One region of the Mesorhizobium sp. M0040 genome, then DNA from elsewhere that is predicted to be linked to it. Evidence: predicted binding sites of a transcription regulator. Region 1 holds the regulator's gene; the other holds the start of a gene.
What was found. Region 1 encodes PhoB, which activates phosphate uptake and scavenging genes when phosphate is short. Its sites were predicted from a motif close to TGTCATNNANCTGTCAT; they were not measured.
Positions count from the first base shown of each region.

Region 1 (7,304 bases):
TTGGCAAGCCATATGGCGCCCGTGATGACAAGGCAAGTGACGGCCCCGAGGAACGTCTCGGCCCAGATCGGGCGTAACGGGAAGCGGAACCGCTTGCGCTGCACCCGCCCGTTGAGCAGCATGAACACAACCGCCAGGCACGCGACAATTCCGACGATCCAGCTCCATCGCGCACCGATCGAACCCGTCGGTCCGCCGCCCATCAGCTGGAAAGTGGCATCAAGCGGCGCAATCGTCTGCCCACTGGCGACCCACCATGCGGCACCCCGCCAGACCAGAAGGCCGCCCAGCGTCACGATGAAGGCCGGCACCTCGAGATAAGCGATGATGTATCCCTGGAACGCTCCGATCAGAAGGCCAAGCGCCAGGCCGATGGCCAGCGCCAGGATCCAGATCCAGGGGTTGCCTAATTGCAGACCGACCATTCGCACCAGGAAATGCACCTGCGCAAAACCCATGACCACGCCGATCAGGCCTTCGGCGGAGCCGACCGACAGGTCGATATTGCGCATGACGATAACCAGCACCATTCCGGCGGCCATTATGGCCACGGCCGAAGTCTGTACCGACAGGTTCCAGAGATTGCGTGGCGTCAGGAAGGTCCGGCTGTCGAAGTCGAACGGATTGACGCCGAGCCGTACGCTAGAAATGACATGCAGGCCGACCCAGATGACCAGCAGCGCGCCGACCATGCCGAGCATGCGCGTGTCGAGTTCGGTTGCCTTGAGAAATCGGGCAACGATGCCGAGCTCGGATTCCCGTGCCCGGTCTGCCGTGCTGTCGACCGGCGTGTTGGACGTCGTGTCGGTCATGATGTTTCTCCCGCCGGGTTGCCGTCTGCCGCGGATGCCGGAAGCAGCCTAGAAGTTATCCGCCGGAAGCGGAAAAACAACTCTTGTTGAAAAAACGCCGCGGCGAGCGGCCGCGGCGTTCGGACTTCTCGGAAACGTCGGCTCAGTTGCAGACTGCAACAGTGCCAGCCGTCACGCCGGCGCAGACCTCTTCTTTCTTGATCCAGCCGGCGTCGATGACGACGTTGAGGTTGTCCTTGGTGATGGCGACCGGGGTCAGGAACAGCGACTTGACGGTATTGCCGCCGGGCGTGGTGAAATCCTTCACGCGGGCAATGTCGGTCATCTGCTTGCCGTCGGCCAGTTGCGAGGCGATCTCGGCGGCATTCTTGCCGAGCTCGCGCGCATCCTTCCACACCGACACGGTCTGTGTGCCGAGCGCGATGCGGTTCAGCGCGGCGTGGTCGCCGTCCTGGCCCGAAACCGGAACCGATCCGGCCAGCCCTTGCGCTGTCAGCGCGGCGACGACGCCGCCGGCAGTGCCGTCATTAGCGGCGACCACGGCATCGACCTTGTTGTCGTTGGCGGTCAGGAACTGTTCCATGTTCTTCTGAGCGTTGGCCGGCAGCCAGCCGTCCGTATAGGCCTCGCCGACATTCTTGATCTTGCTGCCGTCGATGGCCTCCTTCAGCACCTCCATCGAACCGGCAAACAGGAAATCGGCATTCGGATCGGAACCCGAACCCTTGATGAAGACGTAGTTGCCTTCCGGCTTCACCTTGAAGACTTCGCGGGCCTGCATGCGGCCGACTTCCTTGTTGTCGAAGGTCAGATAGAACACGTCCTTGTTCTCGATCAGCCGGTCATAGCCGACGACCGGGATGCCTTCGTCCAGTGCCTTCTGCACGGCCGGCCCGATGGCCGAGGCGTCCTGCGCCAGGATGATCAGTGCGCTGGCGCCCTGCGAGATCAGGCTCTCGACGTCGGTGAGCTGCTTGCCGGGGTTGGACTGTGCGTCGGCGGAAATATACTTGTCGCCTGCGGCCTCGATGGCCGCCTTCATTGCGGCCTCGTCGGTCTTCCAGCGCTCTTCCTGGAAGTTCGACCAGGAAACGCCGATGACCTTGTCTTTAGCCTGCGCCACCGACGCCAGCGCCAGCGTCATGGCGACACCCGCCAGAATGGCGGTCGTGAATTTCTTCATCATATCCTCCCTGCGCCGCGTACGGCGTGACCAATTGGCTCAAAGACCAGCTTAGAAGCTCTAATTTTTTCGAGCCTCGAAAAAATACTGGCCCGATCTCCGGCTGCTGTCAACATCGATTCTGATGGATTTTGATGACTCTGCGAGTTTTTTCGAGCGTCGGAATAAACGATGACAGCGCCACCTGCATCTGACACTATTTGCCTGCATCCGACACTATTTGTCGGACATTACCGACGGCTTCCGGTTCATGAGCGGCCGCGGCAACCGGGAGGAAAGCAAAACAATGTCGGTCGGAATCCGCCATGACGATTTGCGCCGGCGCAACCGGGCGATGGTGATCTCGGCGGTGCGCCGGGCCGGCCAGCCATCGCGTACTGAGATCGCAGCTACCACCGGCCTCAGTCATTCGACCATATCGGCGATCTCTTCCGACCTGATACGGGAAGGCATCCTCGCCGAGAGCAAGGCAAGTGAGCCCGTTTCGTTGAAACGCGGTCGTCCGCAGGTCGGCCTCGCCCTCAACCCGGAAGCGGCGGCGGTGTTGACCGTGGTGTTGTCGCTGAATTTCCTGTCGGCCGCCATTATCGACTATACGGGACAGGTGGTCGCCGAGGAACAGCGCCGGCTGGACACGCTGACCATGCCGCGCGACGAGCTGATCCGTGAATGCATGGCCATCGTCCGGCGCCGGCTACAGGATCCAGACCTTGACGTCCGCTGTGTCGCCCGCATCGCCCTGGCGATTCAGGGCATTACCGACTCCCCTGCACGCGCCATGCTGTGGTCGCCGATCACGCCGCAGACCGACATCGCCTTTGCCGACATGCTGGAGGACGAATTCGGCATCCCGGCAACGGTGGAGAACGACTGCAACATGATGGCGGTGGCTTTGCGCTGGCGCAATCCGGATCGGTATCGCGACGATTTCATCGCCATCCTGCTTTCGCATGGCATCGGCATGGGGCTGGTGCTGAAGGGCGAACTGTTCACCGGGACGCATTCCTCGGGCGGCGAATTTGGCCACATGATCCATCGTCCGGGCGGCGCGCTCTGCCGTTGCGGGCGGCGCGGCTGCATCGAGGCCTATGCCGGCAACTACGCCATCTGGCGCAACGCCAGGCAGATGAGCGACGACAGCGAACCGGTCGCCGACGTCAGCGACGCCGACATGCGAGCACTGGCGGCCCGGGCGCGCGAGAAAGATGGGCCGGAACGCGAGGCCTACCGCAAGGCCGGCGAGGCGCTGGGTTTCGGTCTCGGCTCGCTGTTCGCGCTGATCGATCCGGCACCGGTCGCGATGGTCGGCGCCAGTGCCGCCGCCTTCGATCTGATCGAGCCGGCCTTGCGGAAGGCAATCGCCCAGACCGCCGGCGGCCAGCATTCAGGCTCGATCTCCTTCGATACAGAGCCGAACGAATTGCCGCTGATCCGCGAAGGCTGCGCGATGCGGGCGTTAAGCTTCGTCGACCAGGAGATTTTCGCGCCGGGCGCGCAAATGAGGCCCAGCGTCAGAAAGAACGTAGCCTGACCAGGCGGGTCAATCTTCCCTGATCGCATAGCCGGCACCGCGGATGGTGCGGATGACATCCGGCATCCGGCCGTTGTTGACGGCTTTGCGCAGCCGCCCGACATGCACGTCGACGGTGCGTTCGTCGATGTAGATTGTCTCGCCCCAGACATTATCGAGTAACTGGCTGCGCGAGAAGACACGGCCCGGATGCCGCATCATGAACTCGAGCAGCCGGAATTCGGTCGGCCCGAGCCTGATTTCGCTCTTCTTGCGATAGACCCTGTGCGATTCGCGATCGAGCACGATGTCGCCGACCTTCAGCACGCTGGACAGCACTTCCGGCTTGGCGCGCCGCAGCAGCGCCTTGACCCTGGCCATGAATTCCGGTGTCGAAAACGGTTTGACCAGATAGTCGTCGGCGCCGGTCGAAAGACCGCGCACCCGGTCGCTCTCCTCGCCGCGCGCGGTCAGCATGATGATCGGCAGCCGCTCGGTTTCGGGGCGCACCCGCAACCGACGACAGAGCTCGATGCCGGAAACCGCTGGTATCATCCAGTCGAGCACCAAAAGGTCGGGCACATTCTCCTGCAAACGGATCTCGGCTTCGTCGCCGCGTGTCACCACCTCGACCTGGTAGCCTTCGGATTCGAGATTGTAGCGGAGCAGCACACCCAACGGCTCCTCGTCCTCCACCACCATTATGCGTGGTGCGATCATCGGCTGGGCACCCCCATCATGTCACCGGTGCGGACATTGTCGTTTCGTCCTGCTTCGGACGATTGACCGGCAATTGCTCGCCGGTCAGCACATAATACGCATTTTCGGCGATGTTGGTGACATGGTCGCCGATCCGCTCCAGATTCTTGGCGCAGAACAGCAGGTGCGTGCAAGCGGTGATGTTGCGCGGATCTTCCATCATGTAGGTCAAGAGCTCGCGGAACACGGACGTGTATTTGACGTCGATGCGCTCGTCGGCGGCACGCAGCTTGGCCAACGCGGCCGCATCGCCTGCAGCATATTCCTCGATGACACCCTGCACCTGGATGAGAACCAGCTGCGCCATCGCGTCGATGGAATGCGACAGGTCCCGCGGCGTGGCGCTGAGGCCGACCGCACTCACGCGCTTGGCGATATTCTTGGCAAGGTCGCCGATGCGTTCGAGGTCGCCCGCCATGCGGATCGCTCCGACCACATGGCGAAGATCGTGGGCCATCGGCTGGCGTTTGGCGATCAGGGTGATGGCGCGGTCGTCCAGTTCGCGTTGACGCGCATCCATGATGGCGTCGTCGGAAACGACGCGTTGCGCCAGCACGTTGTCGGAATTCAACAGGGCCTTGGTCGCCCCGCCGACCATCGAACCGGCGAGGTCGGCCATGTCGCGGATCAGCTTGCTGATCTGCTCGAGATCCTCGTCGAAAGAAGCGACTGTGTGTTCGCCCATGGTCCTGTCCTCATATGCATGATCGGAACGGCTCAGCCGAAGCGGCCGGTGATGTAGTCCTGCGTGCGCTTCTCGCGGGGCGACGTGAAGATCTTCTCGGTCCGGTCGAACTCGACCAGTTCACCCAGATACATGAAGGCGGTCTGGCGCGACACGCGCGCCGCCTGCTGCATGTTGTGGGTGACGATGACGATCGTGTAGTCGGCTTGCAATTCGTCGATCAGTTCCTCGATCTTGGCAGTCGACAGCGGGTCGAGGGCCGAAGCCGGTTCGTCGAGCAGAATGACTTCCGGCTTCACGGCCACGGTGCGGGCGATACAGAGCCGCTGCTGCTGGCCGCCGGACAGGCTCAAGCCGCTGGCGTTGAGCTTGTCCTTGACCTCGCTCCACAGCGCGGCGCGCTTCAACGCCTGTTCGACGCGGCCGTCCATCTCGGACTTGCCGAGGTTCTCGTAGAGCCTGACGCCGAAGGCGATGTTCTCGTAGATCGACATCGGGAACGGCGTCGGCTTCTGGAACACCATGCCGATCTTGGTCCTGAGGAGGTTGAGATCCTGCGACCGGTCGAGAATGTTCTTGCCGTCGAGCAGCACCTGGCCCTCGGCCGTCTGTTTTGGGTAGAGCTCATAGATGCGGTTGAACACACGCAGCAGCGTCGATTTCCCGCAGCCCGAAGGGCCGATGAAGGCCGTGACACTGCGCTCAGGCAGAGACAGGCTGATGTCCTTCAGCGCCTTGCTCTGGCCGTAGTAGAAGTTGAGATTCTTGACCTCGATCTTCGTCTTCTCGGCGACCGTTTCGGCCATCGTCATGTCTGGGGACAACATCTGTGTCATCTGTCCTCTCTGCGTCCGGTAAGGCTGCGGGCGAGGATGCTCAAGCCCAGAACCGTCAGGGTGATTATGAGTGCGCCGGTCCACGCCAGTTGCTGCCATTCCTCGTAAGGGCTGAGAGCGAACTGGAAGATGGTCACCGGCAGGCTGGCCATCGGCGCGTTGATATTGCTGCTCCAGAACTGGTTGTTGAGCGCGGTGAAGAGCAGCGGCGCCGTCTCGCCGGAAATGCGTGCTATCGCCAGCAATATGCCGGTGACGATGCCGGACAATGCGGCGCGGTAGGCGACCGAACGGATCACCACCCAGCGTGGCGCGCCGATCGCGGCACCGGCTTCACGCAACGCGTTCGGCACCAGGTTGAGCATGTCTTCAGTGGTGCGCACGACCACCGGAATGACCAGGATGGCAAGCGCAACGGCGCCGGCAATGGCCGAGAAATGTCCCATTGGCCGCACCATCAGCTCGTAGACAAACAAGCCGATGATGATCGACGGCGCCGACAACAGGATGTCGTTGATGAAGCGGACGACGGTGGTGATGCGCGAAAAGCGTCCATACTCGGCCATGTAGGTTCCCGCCAGCACGCCGATCGGCGTGCCGACGACAACGGCGATGATCGTCATCAGCAGGCTGCCCGCGATGGCATTGAGCAGGCCGCCGGCCTCGCCCGGTGGTGGCGTCATCTCGGTGAAGACCGCGAACGAAAGCCCGGCTGTGCCCTTATAGACCAGTGCGCCGAGGATGAGCGCCAGCCAGGCAAGCCCGATGCCGGCGGCGACGACGCAAAGCGCCATCATCACCGAATTCCTGGCTTTGCGGCGGCTGTGGAGCGATGAGGATGTCGACATCGGTCAGGCTCCCGTACGGGCGTCGATCCGCATCAGCATGTAGCGGGCGGCGGCAAGGATCAGGAAGGTGATGACGAAGAGGATCAGGCCGAGCGAAACCAGCGAGGAGGTGTAGAGGTCGCCGTCGGCCTCGGTGAATTCATTGGCGATGGTCGCCGAGATCGTCGTGCCCGGCGCGAACAGGGAGGCACTGATGCGGTGGGCGTTGCCGATGACGAAGGTCACCGCCATGGTCTCGCCGAGCGCCCGGCCGAGGCCAAGCATGACGCCGCCCATGATGCCGATGCGGGTATAGGGAATGACCACGCGCCGGGTCACTTCCCAGGTCGTGCAACCGATGCCATAGGCCGATTCCTTCAGCACCGCCGGCACCGTATCGAAGACGTCTTTGGTGATCGAGGTGATGAAGGGCAGCACCATGATGGCAAGGATCAGCGCCGAGGTCAGAAGGCCGATGCCGTAAGGAGGGCCGGCGAAAAGGCTGGATAGTCCCGGTACGCCGTGGAAGATGTTGATGATGAAGGGCTGTATCGTCGTCTGCAGGAACGGCGCGAACACGAACAGGCCCCAGATACCATAGATGATCGAGGGAATGCCGGCCAATAGCTCGACCGCGATGCCGATCGGGCGCCTGAGCGGGCGCGGGCAGAGCTCGGTGAGAAAAACTGCAA
Region 1 is NZ_JAMYVA010000046.1:24,947-32,250, reverse strand. It holds gene NKJ91_RS27085 (sugar ABC transporter permease) at 1-812, opposite strand, end outside; gene xylF (D-xylose ABC transporter substrate-binding protein) at 955-1,995, opposite strand; gene NKJ91_RS27075 (ROK family protein) at 2,282-3,526, shown strand; gene phoB (phosphate regulon transcriptional regulator PhoB) at 3,536-4,225, opposite strand; gene phoU (phosphate signaling complex protein PhoU) at 4,242-4,949, opposite strand; gene pstB (phosphate ABC transporter ATP-binding protein PstB) at 4,982-5,785, opposite strand; gene pstA (phosphate ABC transporter permease PstA) at 5,782-6,633, opposite strand; gene pstC (phosphate ABC transporter permease subunit PstC) at 6,637-7,304, opposite strand, start outside.

Region 2 (7,304 bases), on a different contig from region 1:
TCTGGGCAATCATCTTTTTCGGCGGCCTCGCAGCCTCCATCCTGCCGCCGATCTTCGGCCAGAAGATCGGTCCCGGCCGCTATCGCTGGCTGGGCATGACCTTCGAGCCAAACCGGCGGTCGTCCGGCGGCTGGTCGGGAGGTTCCGGCGGGGGATGGTCGTCGGGTTCAAGCGGTGGCGGGTTTTCCGGCGGCGGCGGTTCGTCCGGCGGCGGCGGCTCCTCGGGAAGTTGGTGACGAGATGACAAGACACGCCATCAGCCCGGTGGAATCCGGCCGTTTCATCAAAATGATCGGCACCGCGCTGTTGGCCATGGCGGTGCTGCTGGTCGGCTTCGCGGCCTTCGCCGCCGCACTGCCGGCGCTGACCGGACGGGTCGTCGACAATGCCGGCATCATCGATGCCGCGACCGAGGCGGCGCTGACGCAGAAGCTTGCCGAGTTCGAGACCAAAGGGTCCGACCAGATCGTCGTCGCGACCATCCCCAGCCTCGACGGCGAGGAGATCGAGCCTTACGCCAACCGGCTGTTCCGCGCCTGGAGACTCGGCCAGGCGAAGGAGAACAACGGCGTCCTGCTTCTGGTGGCGCCGAACGACCGCAAGATGCGCATCGAGGTCGGCTATGGGCTGGAAGGCACGCTGACCGACCTGCACACCAAGCTGATCATCGAAAACGACATGGTGCCGGCCTTCCGCGCCGGCGATTTCTCCGGCGGCATCAGCAAGGCCGTCGACGACATGATCATGGTGCTGGAAGGCAATCCCGAAGAACTGGAGGCGCGCGGCAAGCGCAATCCGGCGAATGACAATCCTGTCGATCCCATCTTCATGCTGTTCATTGTCCTGTGGGCGACGATGTTCTTCGGCGGCTTGGCAATGGCGTTCCTGCCGCCGATCTTCGGCACGAAACTGTCGCCGGGCGTGTACAAGTGGCTGGGCATGACGTTCCGCTACGGCCGCGGGCCAGGTTCGTCATCCTCCGGTGGCGGTGCCTGGACGTCGGGGACCTCGTCCGGCAGTGGCTGGTCGTCGGGAAGTTCCGGCAGCAGTTGGTCGTCCGGAAGTTCCGGCGGCGGGTTTTCAGGCGGCGGCGGCTCGTCCGGCGGCGGCGGTTCTTCAGGAAGCTGGTGAGACATCAATCATGGCAACACGACCGATCAGCCCCGAGGATCATGAGCGCATCGCCGATGCGATCCGCGCTGCCGAATCAAAGACCGACGGCGAGATCTACTGCGTCGTGGCGCATGCCAGCGACGGCTATTTCTTTCCGGCCGCTTTCATGGCGATGCTCGGCATGCTCGTCGTCAGCCTCGGCGTCGGTTATGGGCTGGAAGCCTGGTGGCTGTCGATCCGCTTGCCGCATTTCGTCATCGCCGAGCTTCTGGCGCTTGCCAGTGTGCTCATCCTGTTGTGGGCATTGCCGGCATTGCGCATCCATTTGGTGCCGAGGCGGCTGCGCTACCAGGCCGCCCACGCCAATGCGATGAAGCAGTTCCTCGCCCGCAACGTCCACCGCACCACGGCGCGCACTGGCGTGCTGGTGTTCGTCTCGATTGCCGAGCGCTACGCCGAGGTGGTCGCCGACAGCGGGATCGATTCTCGTGTCGGCCAGCATGTCTGGGACGGTGTCGTCCGCGACCTTACGGCGCATGCCGGCGACGATCGGCTTGCCGAGGGGTTCGTCAAGGCGATCCAAGCAGTCGGTGCGGTACTGGCCGAGCATTTTCCGGTCTCGACCGGCGACAGCAACGAACTGGACGACCATCTGGTCGAGATTTGATCTCGCCAAAAGCGGTTTCGCAGCGTCTCAAGGACGCACCGTCCGGCTGTGTGAAAGCATCGCGGCGGTTGACCGGACTCTTGCAATCGGGCGCGGCGGGTTTATGGTTAACCAATCATGAATACGCTGAGCATCGACATCAGGAAAGCCGAACCGCGCGATGCAGCCGCCATCGCCGACGTGCATCTCGAGGCCTGGCGCGGCGCCTATTCGGGCATCATCCCGCACCGCACGCTGACATCGATGATCAACCGCCGCGGCGCCGACTGGTGGGCGAATGCCATTCGCCGCGCTGCCACCGTCCTGGTCGTCGAAATCGGCGGCAAAATTGCCGGCTATGCGACGATCGGCAAGAACCGCGCCCGCGAACTCAGGCAGCAGGGCGAGATCTACGAACTTTACCTGCGGCCGGAATATCAAGGCATCGGGCTCGGCAGCCGGCTGTTCTCGGCCGCGCGGGCACGGCTGGCCGACCATGGCCTGAAAGGCATGGTGGTCTGGGCGCTGGAAGACAATCAGAACGCACTTGCCTTCTATGCCGGCGCCGGTGGCCGCGATGTTGCCGAAGGCGTCGAGATATTCGAGCAGAAGGCGCTGAAGAAGGTCGCTTTCGTCTGGGAATGATGGCCAGCGCATGATCCGGCCGGTTTTCGGTTCGGACGATCTCCCCGTACCATTCGCCGCATTGCACCATTCGCCGTCGCCCGCTATCGATCTCCAATCGAGAGAGGGATAAAGCGATGCGTATCGAAGCGATTGCCAGCGGAAAGAACCCGCCCGAGGACGTCAACGTCATTATCGAGGTGCCGATCGGCGGCGAGCCGATCAAGTACGAGATGGACAAGGAAGCCGGCACCCTGTTCGTCGACCGCTTCCTTCACACGTCGATGCGTTATCCCGGCAATTACGGTTTCGTACCGCATACGCTGTCGGGCGACGGCGACCCGATCGACGTGCTAGTCTGCAACACGCGCGCGCTGGTGCCAGGCTGCGTCATCAATGTGCGGCCGATCGGCGTGCTGGTGATGGAGGACAATGCGGGCCAGGACGAGAAGGTGATCGCGGTGCCTTCACCCAAGCTGACCTTGCGTTACGAGGACGTCCACGAATACACGCAATTGCCCGACATCACCCGCCAGCAAGTGCAGCACTTTTTCGAGCACTACAAGGATCTCGAACCCGGCAAATGGGTCAAGATCGAAGGCTGGTACGATGCGGCTTATGCCAAGAAGATGATCGTCGAGGCAATCGAGCGGGCCAGGCGCAAGTAATTGTCGGGCGCAAATAATCAGTTGTCGACGCGGCCGAAAGCGGGCGCGTCGCCAAGCACCTCACGCTTGTCCTTGCCGCAAGCGAAGGTGCGTGCCTTCTCGTCGGCAAGCTTGCGCGCCTGATCGTTGGCGGCGGGATTGCCGGTGGCGAGCACAAGGCCGATCGTGCAGCCTTCGTGGGCGCCAGGCTGGGCAACCTTGGCGACGATCAGCACTTCCGTCGACTTGTTCTCGCCCTCGGTATCGCTGATCGAGCGACGATGAATGACGGCGAAGGGAATGGCAGTTTTGCCGTTGGTTTCGATCCGCCACTCCACCTTGGGTCCAGCCGAATTGAGACCGGAAAAGCTTTCCCAGACCGTGGTCATATCGCCAGGTGGAAAGCCGTAGAACAGCGATTCCCGCGCATCGTCGTAGGAAACCAGCACCGGGTAACCGCGGTAGCCCGAACAGGCGAGATCGGCCCAGTCCCCGTCGCCTTCTTCCGCTTGGGCATAGGTGACGCAGTCCTTCTCCCAATCGAGATCGGTATAGACGCTGGATATGTCGCCGGCCCGGGCCGCCTGGCAGAAACCGGCGAGGGCAAGCGGGATCAAGAGAGCGCGCATGGCGGAACAACTCAGTTCGGGGGGCGCAGCGTACCGTCAAATTTAGCAGCAGCCTAGAGGAAGTCAGGCTGCGCACAGTGGTCTGGTAAAACGGAACACTATTTCTTCAAACTTGCCTCTATCAGAAGATCGGCGTTGCGGGCCACCGACTGCGCCGGCCCGCCGGCACCGAACAGCTGGCCGCTGATATAGGCGCCCTCGATCAGGAGCAGCAGCCCGTCGCCCAGCGTCTCGGCGTCGCCGGCGCCCATCGCCGCCGCCATGGCACGCAGGCGGCGGCGCAATTCCTGCTTGTTGGCTTCGCTCACGACGCGGGCCGGATGGCCAGGTTCGGGATATTCGACCGCGGCATTGGTCATGCCGCAGCCGCGATAATCGGGCCTTTGCGTGCGCTTGCCGACGCGCGTTAGGAAAGCGACGATCTGCGCGCGCGGATCGCCGGGATGGGCATCCACCGCCTCGTCGAAACGCTCCCAGAATTCGAGGTCATAGTGCCGGAGGTAGGATGCGGCCAGCTCGTCCTTGGACGGAAAGCTGCGGTAGAGGCTGGGCTTGGTGACGCCGGCACGCCGCACGATCTCGTCGACGCCGATCGCCCTGATGCCTTGCCGGTAGAACAGGTCTCGCGCCACCTGGAGAATCCGTTCGGCGGCGCGAGGCGGCGGTGCGTCATTCGCCTTGATCGTTGGTTCAATGCTTTTCATGCCTGGTCTGCCGGTTAGCTGGTTGACAATGTTACCGGTCGGTACGTATGTTTCGCGCTCCTGCAACGTACCGGTCAGTAACATGATAGCTCAATCCCGCCCGTTTGGCCAGCGCTACGCTTTCGTCGTGGTCGCCGTCATCTTCCTCTGCCTGCTGATCGCAGCGGGCCTGCGTTCGGCGCCGGCGGTCATGATGCTGCCGCTGGAGAACAGTTTCGGCTGGCGGCGCGACGTGGTGTCGCTGGCGGCGGCCACCGGCATCTTCCTCTATGGCCTGACCGGGCCGTTTGCCGCGGCGCTGATGGAGCGGATCGGGCTGCGCCGCACCTTGCTTGCCGCGCTGCTATTGATGTCGGGATCGACCGCGCTCAGCCTGTTGATGACCAAACCGTGGCATCTGCTCCTCACCTGGGGCGTGTTTTCCGGCGTCAGCTCGGGCGCCGTCGCCACCGTGCTCGGCGCGACCATCGTCAACCGCTGGTTCAAGACCAATCGCGGCTTGGTGATGGGACTGATGTCGGCGTCCAGTGCCACCGGGCTGCTGGTCTTCCTGCCGCTGCTCGCCTCGCTCGCCCAGTCGGGCGGCTGGAGGCCGGTTGTCATCGCGGTCTCGGTTGCCACCGCCTGCCTGCTGCCGCTGGTCTGGCTGCTGGTGCCGGAGCGGCCGGCCTCCATCGGCATGGTGCGCTATGGCGCCGAGCTCGACGACGTGCCGCCGTCACCACCTGCCGCGCAAGGCAATTTCCTCGCGCATACGATGAGCACGCTGCGCCGCGCCGCCGGCACGCGCGTCTTTTGGTATCTGTTCGCCACCTTCTTCGTTTGCGGCTTCACCACCAACGGGTTGGTCGGCACGCACCTGATCGCCTTTTGCGGCGATATGGGCATCGGCGAAGTGCAGGCTGCAGGCCTGCTCTCGATGATGGGCATCTTCGATCTTATCGGCACGACGCTGTCGGGCTGGCTTACCGACCGTTTCGACCCGCGCAAGCTGCTCGGCGTCTATTACGGTATTCGCGGCCTGTCGCTGATCTATTTGCCCTATTCCGGCTTCTCGGCGACCAGCCTGATCATCTTCGCGGTGTTTTACGGACTGGACTGGATCGCCACGGTGCCGCCGACGCTCAGGCTTTCCAACGAGGCGTTCGGCGACCGCAGCGGGCCGATCGTCTTCGGCTGGATCGTCGCCGGCCATCAGGTGGGTGCGGCAACCGCCGCTGCCTTCGGTGGCACCATGCGTGAGCTTCAGGGCAACTATCAGCTTGCCTTCCTGATCGCCGGCATGACGGCAATAGCCGCCGCCTGCATCTCGCTGCTGATCAACACCAGCCGCCCGGCGTTTGATCCGGAACCGCAGCCGGCTTGAGCTGCGACGGCTGAGCGCTAATCTCCCCGACGGGGAGATGGCCGCGAAGCAGCCTGATGGGGGCGGTCCAACCGGGCTCGGCCCCTTATCGCAGGCACAAGAGGTCGGTGCTCCATGCGAGACGACCCCCTTCTGTCGCCTTCGGCGACATCTCCCCCTCAAGGAGGGAGATTCGCCAGCCTGTTCACTGTTATCAAACCTTCATCGTTTCGAAATGTGCCTGAAACATTGAAGCTGGAGCTTGGCGGCGACGTTCAATGCCATCCAGGAGACAGCCATGAACAAGATATCGATGACGCGGCGCGCTTTCGTCACGTCGGCCAGCGCCGTTGGCCTGGTCGGCGCCTCGGGCCTCGCCCTTCCCTATTACTCGCGCGCCAATCAGCGCCCGGCGTTCACCCATGGCATCCAGTCCGGCGACGTCGACGCCACCAGCGGCATGGTCTGGACACGCACCGACCGGCCGTCGCGCGTCATGTTCGAGGTGTCGCCGACCGAAAGCTTCACCAATGCCGTCCGCCTGGCGCCGCTCGATACCTCGCCGGCCAGCGATTATACCGTGAAGCGGCTGCTTACCGATCTCGCCTCCGACCAGGACATCTTCTACCGCATGGTCGCGGCCGATCTTGCCGACATCAACGCCGTTTCCGAGCCGGTCGTCGGCCGCTTCCGCACGGCACCTGCCTCGAAGCGCGACATTCGCTTTGCCTGGTCGGGCGACACCGCCGGCCAAGGCTGGGGCATCGACGAGACCGGCATGAAGACCTACGCCACCATTGCCAAGCACGCGCCCGACTTCTTCCTGCATTCGGGCGATACGATCTATGCCGATGGTGCGATGAAGGACGAGGTCGACCTGCCCAACGGCGGCAAGTGGAAAAACAAAGTGCTGATCGACGAGAAGCGCAAGGTTGCCGAGACGCTGGACGAATACCGGGCGCAGTGGAAATACAACATGATGGACAGGCATGTGCTGGCGCTCAGCGCCATCTGTCCGACCTTCTATCAGTGGGATGACCACGAGGTGCTGAACAACTGGTCGGACTCGAAGGACCTGAGCGCCGACGATCGCTACACTGAAAAATCCATCCATGTGCTGGCGGCACGTGCGGCGCGCGCCTTCCACGAAATGACGACGATCCGTTACGAGCCGTCGGAGCCCGGCCGCGTCTACCGCAAGATCGCCTATGGTCCGCTGCTCGACGTGTTCTTCCTCGACATGCGTTCCTACCGCGGCCCCAACGGTCCGGATATGCAGGAGACGATGACGCCGCAATCGCGCATCCTCGGTGAACAGCAGATCAAGTGGCTGAAGCGTGAACTGGCGAATTCCAACGCAACCTGGAAAATCATCGCCGCCGACATGCCGCTCGGCCTCGTCGTCTGGAACGACGGCACCAAGAAGGTAGGGGCCGAGGCGGTCAGCAATGGCGACAATGGCCCGGCCAAAGGGCGTGAACTGGAAATTGCCGACCTTCTTCGCTATATAAAGAATGCGGGTATCAGCAACACTGTCTGGCTCACCGCAGACGTGCATTACACAGCCGCGCATTACTACAATCCGGACAAGGCGCA
Region 2 is NZ_JAMYVA010000050.1:9,562-16,865, reverse strand. It holds gene NKJ91_RS27870 (TPM domain-containing protein) at 1-236, shown strand, start outside; gene NKJ91_RS27865 (TPM domain-containing protein) at 289-1,131, shown strand; gene NKJ91_RS27860 (TPM domain-containing protein) at 1,142-1,780, shown strand; gene NKJ91_RS27855 (GNAT family N-acetyltransferase) at 1,898-2,404, shown strand; gene ppa (inorganic diphosphatase) at 2,521-3,051, shown strand; gene NKJ91_RS27845 (hypothetical protein) at 3,069-3,659, opposite strand; gene NKJ91_RS27840 (TetR/AcrR family transcriptional regulator) at 3,758-4,363, opposite strand; gene NKJ91_RS27835 (MFS transporter) at 4,446-5,729, shown strand; gene NKJ91_RS27830 (alkaline phosphatase D family protein) at 6,007-7,304, shown strand, end outside.
Region 2: the regulator PhoB is predicted to act here: its motif matches at 5,918-5,934, upstream of NKJ91_RS27830 (alkaline phosphatase D family protein).